2 linked regions of the Gluconacetobacter diazotrophicus PA1 5 genome follow. The protein of the gene in region 1 binds, or shares a complex with, the protein of each later gene. Links are inferred from orthologs where the notes say so. Each region holds a gene or a part of one and is shown on either strand. Other genes may lie near its edges.

The links. Proteins that work in one complex are often made in the same cells at the same time.
Region 2: the proteins of mfd (region 1) and uvrA are in contact, whole or in part, in a crystal structure (PDB 4DFC), measured with the Escherichia coli proteins. The link is inferred for Gluconacetobacter diazotrophicus PA1 5 from one-to-one orthologs.

What each region holds. Positions count from the first base shown.
Region 1 is NC_010125.1:1,916,375-1,924,644, reverse strand. The notes cover bases 973-5,022. They hold mfd (transcription-repair coupling factor), read right to left. Parts: upstream 4,644-5,022; coding sequence 1,173-4,643; downstream 973-1,172. Other genes in these bases: GDI_RS08965 (FAD assembly factor SdhE), read right to left, coding at 4,640-4,951; GDI_RS08975 (SDR family NAD(P)-dependent oxidoreductase), read right to left, coding at 973-1,114. Outside these bases: GDI_RS08980 (hypothetical protein), read left to right, coding at 1-305; more of GDI_RS08975, read right to left, coding at 320-972; ATP-dependent DNA helicase RecG, read left to right, coding at 5,101-7,257; GDI_RS08955 (lipid A deacylase LpxR family protein), read right to left, coding at 7,263-8,261. UniProt on the Escherichia coli protein: Couples transcription and DNA repair by recognizing RNA polymerase (RNAP) stalled at DNA lesions. Mediates ATP-dependent release of RNAP and its truncated transcript from the DNA, and recruitment of nucleotide excision repair machinery to the damaged site.
Region 2 is NC_010125.1:2,384,077-2,387,558, forward strand. It holds uvrA (excinuclease ABC subunit UvrA), read right to left. Parts: upstream 3,114-3,482; coding sequence 201-3,113; downstream 1-200. Other genes in the region: speD (adenosylmethionine decarboxylase), read right to left, coding at 1-42; ssb (single-stranded DNA-binding protein), read left to right, coding at 3,408-3,482. UniProt on the Escherichia coli protein: The UvrABC repair system catalyzes the recognition and processing of DNA lesions. UvrA is an ATPase and a DNA-binding protein. A damage recognition complex composed of 2 UvrA and 2 UvrB subunits scans DNA for abnormalities.

The DNA of each region.
Region 1 (8,270 bases):
GCAGCGTGCTGGTGCCCGTCACCATCACCACCCTGATGGCCCAGCATGGCGACCTGCGGCTGAACGGTCGCGGCACCGCCATGCTGACCGGCAACGCGGACGCGAATTCCGCCGCCGGGCATCTCAGCCTGAGCAACCTGCCCGAACTGATCGCCACCCTGCGCGCGGCCGGTCAGGCCCGTGCTACGACCGCGCTGATCCTGGCCAACCTGGTCGGCCGCCACGCGGACGCGGACACGTCCTGGGATGTCGAGTGGCAGGGCGGGGTCCTGACCATCAATCAGATCCCTTTACCACTCCGCTAAGGGGCTGGCCGGAACTAACCCGGATGACGGAGCAGGCCGCCTTCGACGCGCAGGGTGGCGCCGGTGGTGGCCGAGGCCTGCGGCGAGCAGACATAGGCGACCATGCTGGCGATCTCCTCGGGCTCCGCCAGGCGGCGGATCAGCGAGGTGGGACGGTGCGCGGGAATGAATTCGTCCACGACATCCTGCACCGTGCGCCCGCTTTCGCGGGCCGCCTTCTCGAACATCTCCATCACGCCTTCGGTGCGCGTCGGGCCGGGCAGCACCGAATTGACGGTGACGCCGGTTCCCGGGACGCTCTCGGCGATGCCCCGGGCGATCGCGACCTGCGCGGCCTTGGTAAAGCCGTAGGCGATCATGTCGGCCGGGATGTTCAGCGCCGATTCGCTGGAAATGAACACCACCCGGCCCCATTTCCGCTCGACCATGCCGGGCAGGTAATGCCGGGTCAGGCGCACGCCGCTCATGACGTTGACGTCGAAGAAGCGCTGCCAGTCGGCGTCGGACGTCTTCAGGAAGTCTTCCTGCTCGAAGATGCCCAGATTGTTCACCAGGATGTCGGCCTGGGGGATGGTGCGGATGAAGCTGTCGATCCCCTCGCCGGTTCCCAGGTCGCCGGGAACCCCGCGCAGCCGGGCGGTGGGCATGCGGACGCGGATATGGGCCATGGCCTCGTCCACCCGGGCCTGGCTGCGGCCGTTGACGATGACTTCGGCCCCGGTTTCGGCCAGGGCCACGGCAATGGCCAGCCCGATACCGGCCGTCGAGCCGGTGACGATCGCGCTCTTGCCCGCCAGATCAATCTTCATCTTGCCTGTCCTTCAGTGTTGTCGTCGCGATGGTATGTCGTGATCAGGGGCCAGGGGGTCAGGCCGCCTTCTCCTGACCCGCGAGGCGGCCCAGCGTCTGGACCGTGTCCTTGGCCAGGCGAATGCGCTGCGCGTTCGTCATCTCCCGCACCAGGGCCAGCTTGTGGTCCGGGCGCAGGCGGACATTGCCTTCCTTATGTGCCGCGATCCAGGTCACCAATCCACCCGGGTTGGCGAAACTGTTACCGCGGAACTGGATCACCATGCCCTTCGGCCCGGCCTCCAGCCGCTCGACCCCGGCCTCGCGGCACAGGCGCTTGATCGCGACGACGTCCAGCAGGTTGCGCACCTCGTCCGGCATCGTCCCGAACCGGTCGACCAGTTCCGCCTCCATCGCCTCGATTTCGGCGTCATTGGCCAGCCCGGCGATGCGCCGGTACAGGCCCAGCCGGACCGGCAGGTCGGGCACGTAGGTTTCGGGGATCAGAACCGGCAGGCCCAGGATGATGTTCGGGGTCCAGTCGCGGTCCTGCGCCTTGCGCCGGCCCTTTTCGACCCGCAGTTCCGCGACCGCGTCCTCCAGCATCTGCTGGTACAGCTCGATCCCGACCTCGCGGATATGGCCCGATTGCTCGTCGCCCAGCAGGTTGCCCGCCCCGCGCAGGTCCAGGTCGTGCGACGCCAGGGTAAAGCCCGCCCCCAGCGTATCCAGGGTCTGCATGACCTCCAGCCGCTTTTCGGCGGCGGCCGACAGGACATGGGTCTGCGGCCAGGTCAGGTAGGCATAGCCCCGCTGCTTGCCGCGCCCGACGCGGCCGCGCAACTGATAGAGCTGCCCCAGCCCGAACATGTCCGCGCGATGGATGATCAGCGTGTTCACCGCCGGCATGTCCAGCCCGCTTTCCACGATGTTGGTGGACAGCAGGATGTCGTATTTGCCGTCGCTGAATTCGGTCATCACCCGTTCCAGCTCGGTCGGGGTCAGGCGGCCATGTGCCTGGACCAGGCGCGCGTCGGGCACGATGTCCTGCAGGCGGGCGGCCATGCGGTCCAGATCCTCGATCCGGGGCACGACGCAGAAGATCTGCCCGCCGCGAAACCGCTCGCGCTGGATCGCCTCGCGGATCACCACGCTGTCGAACGGCATGATGAAGGTCCGCACCGCCAGCCGGTCGGTGGGCGGGGTCGCAATCAGGCTCATCTCCCGCACGCCGGTCAGGGCCAGTTGCAAAGTACGCGGCAGCGGGGTGGCCGACAGGGTCAGCACATGCACGTCCTCGCGCAGCGCCTTCAGCTTCTCCTTGTGCGCGACGCCGAAATGCTGCTCCTCGTCGATGATCAGCAGTTCCAGGTCGGCGAACTGCACGCCCTTGGCCAGCAGCGCGTGGGTGCCGATGACGATGTTGATCGTGCCGTCGGCCAGCCCCTTGCGCACGGCGGTCGCCTCCTTGGGCGTGACCATGCGCGACAATTGCGCCACCGTGATCGGCAGGCCGGAGAAACGGGCCGAGAAGGTGCGGAAATGCTGTCGCGCCAGCAGCGTGGTCGGCACCACCACCGCCACCTGGGCGCCGGACAGGGCGGCGACGAAGGCCGCGCGCAGCGCGACCTCGGTCTTGCCGAAGCCCACATCGCCGCACACCAGCCGGTCCATCGGGCGGCCCGACCCCATGTCCTCCAGCACGTCGGCGATGGCGCGGGACTGGTCCTCGGTCTCGACGAAGGGGAAGCGCGCGCAGAACTCGTCCCACATCCCCTCGGCCGGGGTCATGCTGGGGGCCTCGCGCAACGCGCGCAGGGCGGCGGTGCGGATCAGTTCGCCCGCCATGTCGCGGATGCGCTGCTTCATCCGGGCCTTGCGGTTCTGCCACGAGGCCCCGCCCAGCTTGTCCAGCGCCACCCCCGCCTGGTCGGACCCGAAGCGGCTGAGCAGTTCGATATTTTCGACCGGCAGGAACAGTTTCTCGTTCCCGTCATAGATCAGGCGCAGGCAGTCATGCGGCGCGGTGCCGACGCCGATCGTCTCCAGCCCGTCATAGCGGCCGATGCCGTAATCCTGATGGACCACCAGGTCGCCCTCGGCGATTTCCGACGCCTCGGCAATGAACTGGTCGGCCTTCTTGCGCCGGCGCGGCGGGCGGGAAATCCGCTCGCCCAGCAGGTCCTGCTCGGACACGAAGGCCAGGTTGTCGGCGATGAAGCCACGTTCCAGGCCCAGCGTCAGCAGGCCCACGGTGCCGGGCGGCAGATCCTGCGCGCGGGCCCAGCCATCGAACGTCTCGACCCGCATGCCGTGCTCGCGCAGCAATGTCGCGATCCGCTCGCGCGATCCCCGGGTCCAGGCCGACACGTAGGCGCGGCGCCCGGTCTCGGCCCATTGCCGGACCTGCGTATCCAGCATCGCGAACACGTTCTCACGCGCCCCGCCCCCCGCGACGCTGGCGAACAGGATGCCCGGCCGCCCCCCGGCATCCACGCCCCCGGCATTGTCCGGACGGGCGAAGGGGCTGAACAGCATCACCGGGTGGCCGGACAGGATTCCGTCCCATCCCTTGCGGTCCAGGTACATCAGGTGGGGCGGCAGCGCGCGGTACGGGACTTCGCCCTCGCGCACCGGCTGGCGCCGGGCCTCGAAATGATCGGCGATCATCTCCAGCCGCGCGGCCAGGACGTCCTCGACCTGATGGGCCAGGATGATCGACACGCCCGGCAGGTAATCGACCAGCGTTTCCAGATGCTCGTGGAACAGCGGCAGCCAATGTTCCAGCCCGGCATGGCGCCGCCCGTCCGACACATGTTCATAAAGCGGATCGGAGGCCGCCGCCGGCCCGAACAGGTCGCGCCAGCCGGTCCGGAAGCGCGAGATGCTGGCCTGGTCCAGGGTGAAATCGGCCACCGGACGCATGACGAACCGGTCCAGCCGGTCCGACGAGCGCTGGGTGGCGGGGTCGAAGCGGCGGATGTTCTCGACCTCGTCCCCGAACAGGTCCAGCCGCACCGGCTCGGCCTCGCCCGAGGGGAAGATATCGAAGATGCCGCCGCGGGTGGCGAATTCCCCCGGTTCCATCACCGTGTCGGTGCGGTTGTAGCCGGCGGCCACCAGCAGGTCGATCAGCAGGGCCTGGTCCAGGCTGTCGCCGGCGGCCAGGGTCAGGGACTGGCCGCGAAAGGCGGCGCGGGGCGCCACGCGCTGGACCAGGCCGCCGACCGTGGTCAGCACGATGCGCGGCGCCGTCGCCGGTTCCAGCAGCCGCGTCAGGGTGGCGACGCGTTCGGCGACGATCGCCGGATTGGGCGACACGCGATCGTAAGGCAGGCAGTCCCAGGACGGAAAACGCAGGATTTCGGCATTGGGGGCGACGAAGGACAGCAATTCGCCGATCCGCGCCATGCCGGCATCGTCCCGTGCGACATGCAGCACGGGCCCGTCATGCTCGCGGGCCCGGCGTGCCACCAGAAAGGCGTCGAATCCGTCCGGTGCCCCCCAGATGGTGGCCCAGCCGGCGTGTTCCGTCCCGGGTGCCCTCATCGTTCTCCCCGGATCGCGGCCTGCCGGGCGGGGTCGTTGGCGTCGGCCATGATGGCGCGCATCATCGGCCCGTCGACTTCGGCGGGCACCGGCTTGCGGCCGCTCAGCCAGTCGGCCAGGTCGGCGTCGGGCAGTTCCATCACCTCTTCCAGCGCGTCCATCTCGGCGTCCGTCAGGCCGGCAAGGCGCGGGGCGACGAAGCCGCCGATCAGGATGTCGGTTTCATGCGTGCCGCGATGCGTGGCCCGGAAATAGAGCCGGCGACGGCGCGGATCGAGGTTCGTAAGGTCGGGACTGTCGATGGACATGGTACCTGCCCTGATATGGTTTCGTTTTGTTCCTTCGCGTCGCTGTCCTATAGCCCTCCATCAGGTTCCTGTCAGCCCGCCCATCGACGCAACGACCGAAGGGCCGCCCCAGGACACGAAATCGGGAAGTGAAAGCGGTCGAACACCACGTGTCTGGCATCATCCTTCAGGACGAAAGGGACGACAATCTCGGTCCGCTGCTGGCCCCGCTGGGCAGCCTGCCCGGGGTCGGCCCTGCCCTGGCCAAGCTGCTGGCGCGGGCCGTGCGGGGCCAGCGGGTCATCGACCTGCTGTTCCATCTGCCGGAATCGGTGGTCGATCGCGGGTTATCGCCCCAGCTGTCGCGACGCCCGGAATCGGTGGTCGATCACCGCTATCGCCCCAGCCTGCGCAACGCCGTCCCCGGGCGGGGAACCACGATGCAGGTCCGGGTGCGGCGGTTCGACGCGCCCGCCCGGGGAACGCGCGTGTTCTTTTCCCCGTTGGAGGCCCGGCGCACCGGGGTGGGAGAACTGGTGTTCTTATCCCCCACGCAGGCCCGGCAGATGCGGGTGGGAGCGACCGTCCCGGTATCGGGCACGCTGGATGCGTTCGGCGACCGGCTGCAGATGGCCCACCCCGACCATATCGTGCCGGGCGGCGACATCGACCGCATTCCGGCGCTGGAGCCGGTCTGGCCGCTGACGGCCGGCCTTTTTCCCCGCCACGTGCGCGCGGCGCTGCACCAGGCGTTCCTTCGCTTTCCCCCGTTGCCGGAATGGCTGGATTCCGTGCTGGTGGCCCGCCGACACTGGCCGGATTTCGAGACCGCGCTGCGTCAACTGCACTGCCCCGAGGCCTTCCCCGACCTGCTGCGCGGCGATGCCTGGCAGGCCGCCGGCGAGCGCGCGCGCCAGCGGCTGGCCTGCGACGAACTGCTGGCCGAACAGGTCGCGATGTCCGAGGCACGGCGCCGCAACCGCAACCGCCCCGGCCGGTCCATCGTCGGCACGGGCACCCTGCGCGCCGAGGCGCTGGCCCGGTTCGGCTATACCCCGACCGGGGCCCAGCACCGCGCGGTGCGCGAAATCGATTCGGACCTCGCCGCGTCATATCCGATGATGCGCCTGCTGCAGGGCGATGTCGGGGCGGGCAAGACGCTGGTGGCGATGCTGGCCATGCTGGCGGCGGCCGAGGCCGGACACCAGGCGGTGCTGATGGCCCCCACGGAAATCCTGGCCCGCCAGCACCTGGCCACGTTCCAGAAGCTGGCGCCGGTGCCGGTGGCGTTCCTCAGCGGCAGCGTCAAGGGACGCGCGCGCAGGACCGTGCTGGAAGACATCGCATCCGGCCGCGCGCCGCTGGTCGTGGGCACGCACGCGCTGTTCCAGGACAAGGTCGTGTTCGACGATTTGGCCCTGGCGGTGATCGACGAACAGCACCGGTTCGGGGTCGAGCAGCGCCTGCTGCTGGGTGAGAAGGGCGACCGGGCCGATATCCTGGTCATGACCGCTACCCCCATTCCGCGCACGCTGCTGCTGACCCAGTGGGGCGAGATGCAGGTCAGCCGCCTGAACGAAAAACCGGCCGGACGCCTGCCCGTACGGACGTCCCTGCACGCCATGGCGTCATTGGGCGATGTGCTGGACGGAATCGGGCGCGCGATCGCACGCGGCGCCCTGGTCTTCTGGGTCTGCCCGCTGGTCACGGAAAGCGAGGCGATGGACCTGGCGGCGGCGGAGGCGCGCTTCGCCGCACTGACCGAGCGCTTCGGGCCGATCGTGGGCCTGGCGCACGGCCAGCAGGACATCGCGGTGCGCGAGGCCGCGATCGCGGATTTCGCGGCGGGGCGGACGAAGATCCTGGTCGCGACGACGGTGATCGAGGTCGGCGTGGACATCCCCGCCGCCACCATCATGGTCATCGAACACGCCGAACGGTTCGGCCTGGCGCAACTGCACCAGTTGCGCGGGCGCGTGGGACGCGGCCGCGACGAATCGTTCTGCCTGCTGCTGCATGACGACGCGCTGGGCAGCACGGCCCGGCGCCGGCTGGCCCTGCTGCGCGATACCGAGGACGGGTTCCTGATCGCGGACGAGGATTTCCGCCTGCGCGGCGGCGGCGACGTCACCGGCCGCCGCCAGTCCGGACTGCCGGACCTGCGGCTTGCGACCGGTGCGCGGCTGGACCTGTTGCTGACGATCGCGGCCCAGGACGCGCAGCGGGTCGCCGAAGGGGGCGCCAGCGAATCGCGCCGCAACGCGATCGCCCAGTTGCTGGAACTGTTCGACCGGCACGATGCCGCCCGAATCCTGCGCTCGGGGTAGTAGGCTTAGAATTTCCCGGACAGGGCCAGCGATCCGTAATTGAACAGGCCGCTGCGCGCGCCACGGAATTCCTGCGTCTGCCAGACCTGGCTGTAGGACAGGCGCATGCCGTGCCACATGATGGCGACGCCGGCGTGGATTTCGCCGACATCCCAGTTCATCGGAACATGCGGCGAGCCGCTGCGCAGCGTGTTGCCCTGCAGCGTCGCGTCATAGGCGACCGCCGATCCCGTGACGTTGCCGAAGACGTACCAGGCGACCGGGCGGGTCAGCCGGTAGGCATCGGTGCCGTCGGTGCCCGGCCCGATGGTCGGAATGCCGAAATCGCTGCGCAGCCCCTGCCCGATGCGGAACGTGTCGGCCACCGTGCCATAGATCCGGTAATCGCCGATCGCGGCCGAGGTCGCGGGCATCATGTCCATCTCGACGCCATATATATTGGCCATCGGAAGCCGCCATGTCCGGCCGCCCTGCACCTGGAACACCGGCTGGTTCGCCAACTGGTGTTTCCAGCCCAGGTTGGACGTATCCCCGATCGCGCTGTGGAATCCGTTCTGCAACTGCCGCCCCATGGCGTCGGGCCCCATGACGCCGAACTGGATTCCGAAGACAGACCGCGACAGGTCCGTGTCGTTGATCAGGTTCACGGTGCCCAGCAGCAGGCCGGCATAGGGGCGGTCGCTGGGCGACGGTGTCGCGAGCTGGGTATCGTGCGGGGTGAAGATCAACTGCTGCACGCCCAGGCTGATGCGGGTCACGCCCTTGCCCATGATCGCGTGGTTGATCGTCTCGATCGGCGCGGGCTGGTTGTCGGTGCCCGATGTCCAGTTCACGCGCAGGCCGCTGGTGTAATACTGGTCCGACGTGCCGTTGAGCGTGCTGACGGCGTCGTTTTCACCCTGGACGGTCCAGGTGCCGTACGGGTCCTGCAGCGGCGTCGCGCGGGCTGGCTGGGCTGCCATCGCCAGGCTGCCGATCCCGGCCAGCGTCCCGGCCCGCACCATCCAGCCGGT
Region 2 (3,482 bases), 460 kb from region 1 along the record:
CGGGTATTCCGAGACCATCCCCAGCTGAGCAAGTGCGTTCATCACGTACCCCCAAACCAGTAGACAGCCTGTTGGGCGGGATCGCCCCCTTGGGCCAAGGGGGCCGCTGATAAGGCCACAGCCTTATCAGCGCAAGTATTTTTCGGTTGCTCGGGGCATGTTTTTTTCAAGTATTTTCGATGACAGCCATCCGGCGGCCCTCAGCCCTTGGAGCGACGGCGGCGCGCCTTGGGCGCCGCCGCCGGCAGCAGGGGGCGCAGGAAGCGCCCGGTATGGCTCTCGGGGCACGCCGCGATGTCCTCGGGCGTGCCCTCGGCCACGATGCGCCCGCCGCCATCGCCGCCTTCCGGTCCCATGTCCAGCACCCAGTCCGCGGTCTTGATGACTTCCAGATTGTGCTCGATCACCACCACCGTGTTGCCCTGATCCACCAGGGCATGCAGCACCTCCAGCAGCTTGCGCACGTCCTCGGTGTGCAGGCCGGTGGTGGGTTCGTCCAAGATGTACAGCGTGCGTCCGGTGGCGCGGCGGGCCAGTTCCTTGGACAGCTTCACGCGCTGCGCCTCGCCCCCCGAAAGGGTCGTCGCCTGCTGGCCCAGCGCGACATAGCCCAGCCCCACCTGCTGCAGGATGGCCAGCCGGTCGCGAATCCGCGGCACGGCAGAAAAATACGGCAGCGCCTCGTCCACCGTCATGGCCAGCACGTCGGCGATCGACTTGCCGCGGAATTTCACCTCCAGCGTCTCGCGGTTGTAGCGCGCGCCCTTGCAGGTGTCGCAGGTCACGAACACGTCGGGCAGGAAGTGCATTTCGATCTTCAGCACACCGTCGCCCTGGCAGGCCTCGCACCGGCCACCCTTGACGTTGAAGGAGAACCGCCCCGCCTTGTAGCCCCTGGCCTTGCTTTCCGGCAGTTCGGCGAACCAGTCGCGGATCGGCGCGAACAGGTCGGTATAGGTCGCGGGATTGGATCGCGGCGTGCGGCCGATCGGCGACTGGTCGATGTCGATGATCTTGTCCAGCAGGTCCAGCCCCGCGATCCCGCGATAGGGCGCGGGATTCTGCCCCGATCCCATCAACTGCCGCGACAGCGCCTTGTACAGCGTATCGATCACCAGCGTCGATTTGCCGCCCCCCGACACCCCGGTCACGCAGGTGAAGGTGCCCAGCGGGAAATGCGCGGTGACATCCTTCAGGTTGTTGCCGCCGGCACCCTCCAGCACCAGCATGCGGGCGGGATCGATCGGCCGGCGCACCGTCGGCACATCGATCCGCTTGCGGCCGGACAGGTAGTCGCCGGTCAGGCTGGCCGGATTCGCCGCGACCTCCTCGGGCGTGCCGATGGCCACCACGTGCCCGCCATTGACCCCGGCCCCCGGCCCCATGTCGATCAGCCAGTCGGCGCTCCGGATCGCGTCTTCGTCATGCTCGACGACGATCAGCGTGTTCCCCAGCCGCTTCAACCGGTCCAGCGTGCCCAGCAGCCGTTCGTTGTCGCGCTGGTGCAGGCCGATAGACGGTTCGTCCAGCACGTACAGCACGCCCGTCAGGCCCGATCCGATCTGGCTGGCCAGGCGAATCCGCTGGCTTTCCCCGCCCGACAGGGTGGCCGACCCGCGCGACAGGGTCAGGTAGTCCAGCCCGACATCGTTCAGGAAATGCAGCCGGTCCAGGATTTCACGCAGGATACGCCGCGCGATTTCGGCGCGCTGCGGCGTCAGCGTCGCCTCGACCGTGCCGAACCAGTCCAGCGCCCGGCGGATCGGCAGGTCCGATGCCTCGGCGATCGTCGAACCCGCGACCCGCACCGACAGGGCCTCGGGCCGCAGGCGCGTGCCGTGGCAGACATGGCAGGGCTTGTCGGACTGGTAGCGCGACAGTTCCTCGCGCACCCATACGCTGTCGGTTTCGGCCATGCGGCGGCGCAGGTTGGTCACCAAACCTTCGAACCGCTTGGTCAGGTCATAGGATTTCCGGCCGTCGCGATAGCGGAACAGGATCTCGTCCTTGCCGCCGTCCAGGATGGTCTCGCGAACGCCCGCCGGCAGGTCCCGCCAGGGCGTGTCCATGCCCACGCCGTAATGGGCGGCCAGGCTGTCCAGCGTCTGCTGGTAGTAGGGGCTTTGCGTGCTGCGCCAGGGCGCGATGGCCCCGCGTTCCAGCGACAGGGATTCGTCGGGCACGATCAGGTGCGGGTCGAAGAAGGTCTCCAGCCCGATGCCATCGCAGGCCGGGCATGCGCCCTGGGGCGCGTTGAAGGAAAACAGGCGCGGCTCGATCTCTTCCAGCGTGAAGCCGCTGACCGGGCAGGCGAAGCGCGAGGAGAACACGATGTGCGGCGGCGGCTCGGCCTCGCCGCGCGGCAGTTCCTCGGCATAGACCAGGCCGTCGGACAGGCCCAGCGCGGTCTCGAAACTGTCGGCCAGGCGCGATTCCAGGCCGGGCTTCACCACCACCCGGTCCACCACGGCCTCGACGGTATGACGCAGCTTGCGGTTCAGGTCCGGGACCTCGGCGATGTCGTACAGCGTGCCGTCCACCTTCACCCGGGCGAAGCCCTTGCGCTGCAGTTCCGCCAGTTCCTTGCGGCATTCGCCCTTGCGGTCGCGAATGACCGGCGCCAGCAGCATCAGGCGCGTGCCTTCCGGCAGCGCCATGACGCGATCGACCATCTGGCTGATGGTCTGCGCCTCGATCGGCAGGCCGGTGGCGGGCGAATAGGGCACGCCGGCCCGCGCCCACAGCAGGCGCATGTAGTCGTGAATCTCGGTGATCGTGCCGACGGTGGAGCGCGGATTCTTCGACGTCGTCTTCTGTTCGATGGAAATCGCGGGCGACAGGCCCTCGATCGCGTCCACGTCCGGCTTGCCCATCAGTTCCAGGAACTGCCGCGCATAGGCCGACAGGCTTTCGACATAGCGGCGCTGGCCCTCGGCATAGATCGTGTCGAACGCCAGGGACGACTTTCCCGATCCCGACAGGCCGGTGACGACCGTCAGCGCGTCGCGGGGAATTTCGACGTCGATGTTCTTCAGGTTGTGCGCCCGCGCGCCGCGGACCCGGATCGACTGCGCCGCTGGCAGGCCGGGTGCCGGCCTGGATCGATTACCCATGATGTCCGCTCTCCGTTCCACCCGGCACCGGATTGTCTCAGGGCCGCTTCGTTCATACTCTGTTCTGACCGGTTCCGTGCCCGCCGCCAAGAGCCGCCGACGCGGAAAAATGTAATCCGGTCGCATCGGCCACCGGCGTATCGCGCACATGCGGTATCATCCGGCGCGCATCTGCGTTAGGATGGCGACCGAGTTCCGTCCCCCCACCCAGCACCGGTCCGGGCGGACGGTTTTTTTCATGGGGGCCCGCCCTTGGGCCGCGCCCCCGGGACCGGACAGCAGCAGGACAGCAGTATGGCGGGTAGCGTCAACAAGGTCATTCTCGTGGGTAATCTGGGCAAGGACCCCGAAGTCAGGAACAGCCAGGCC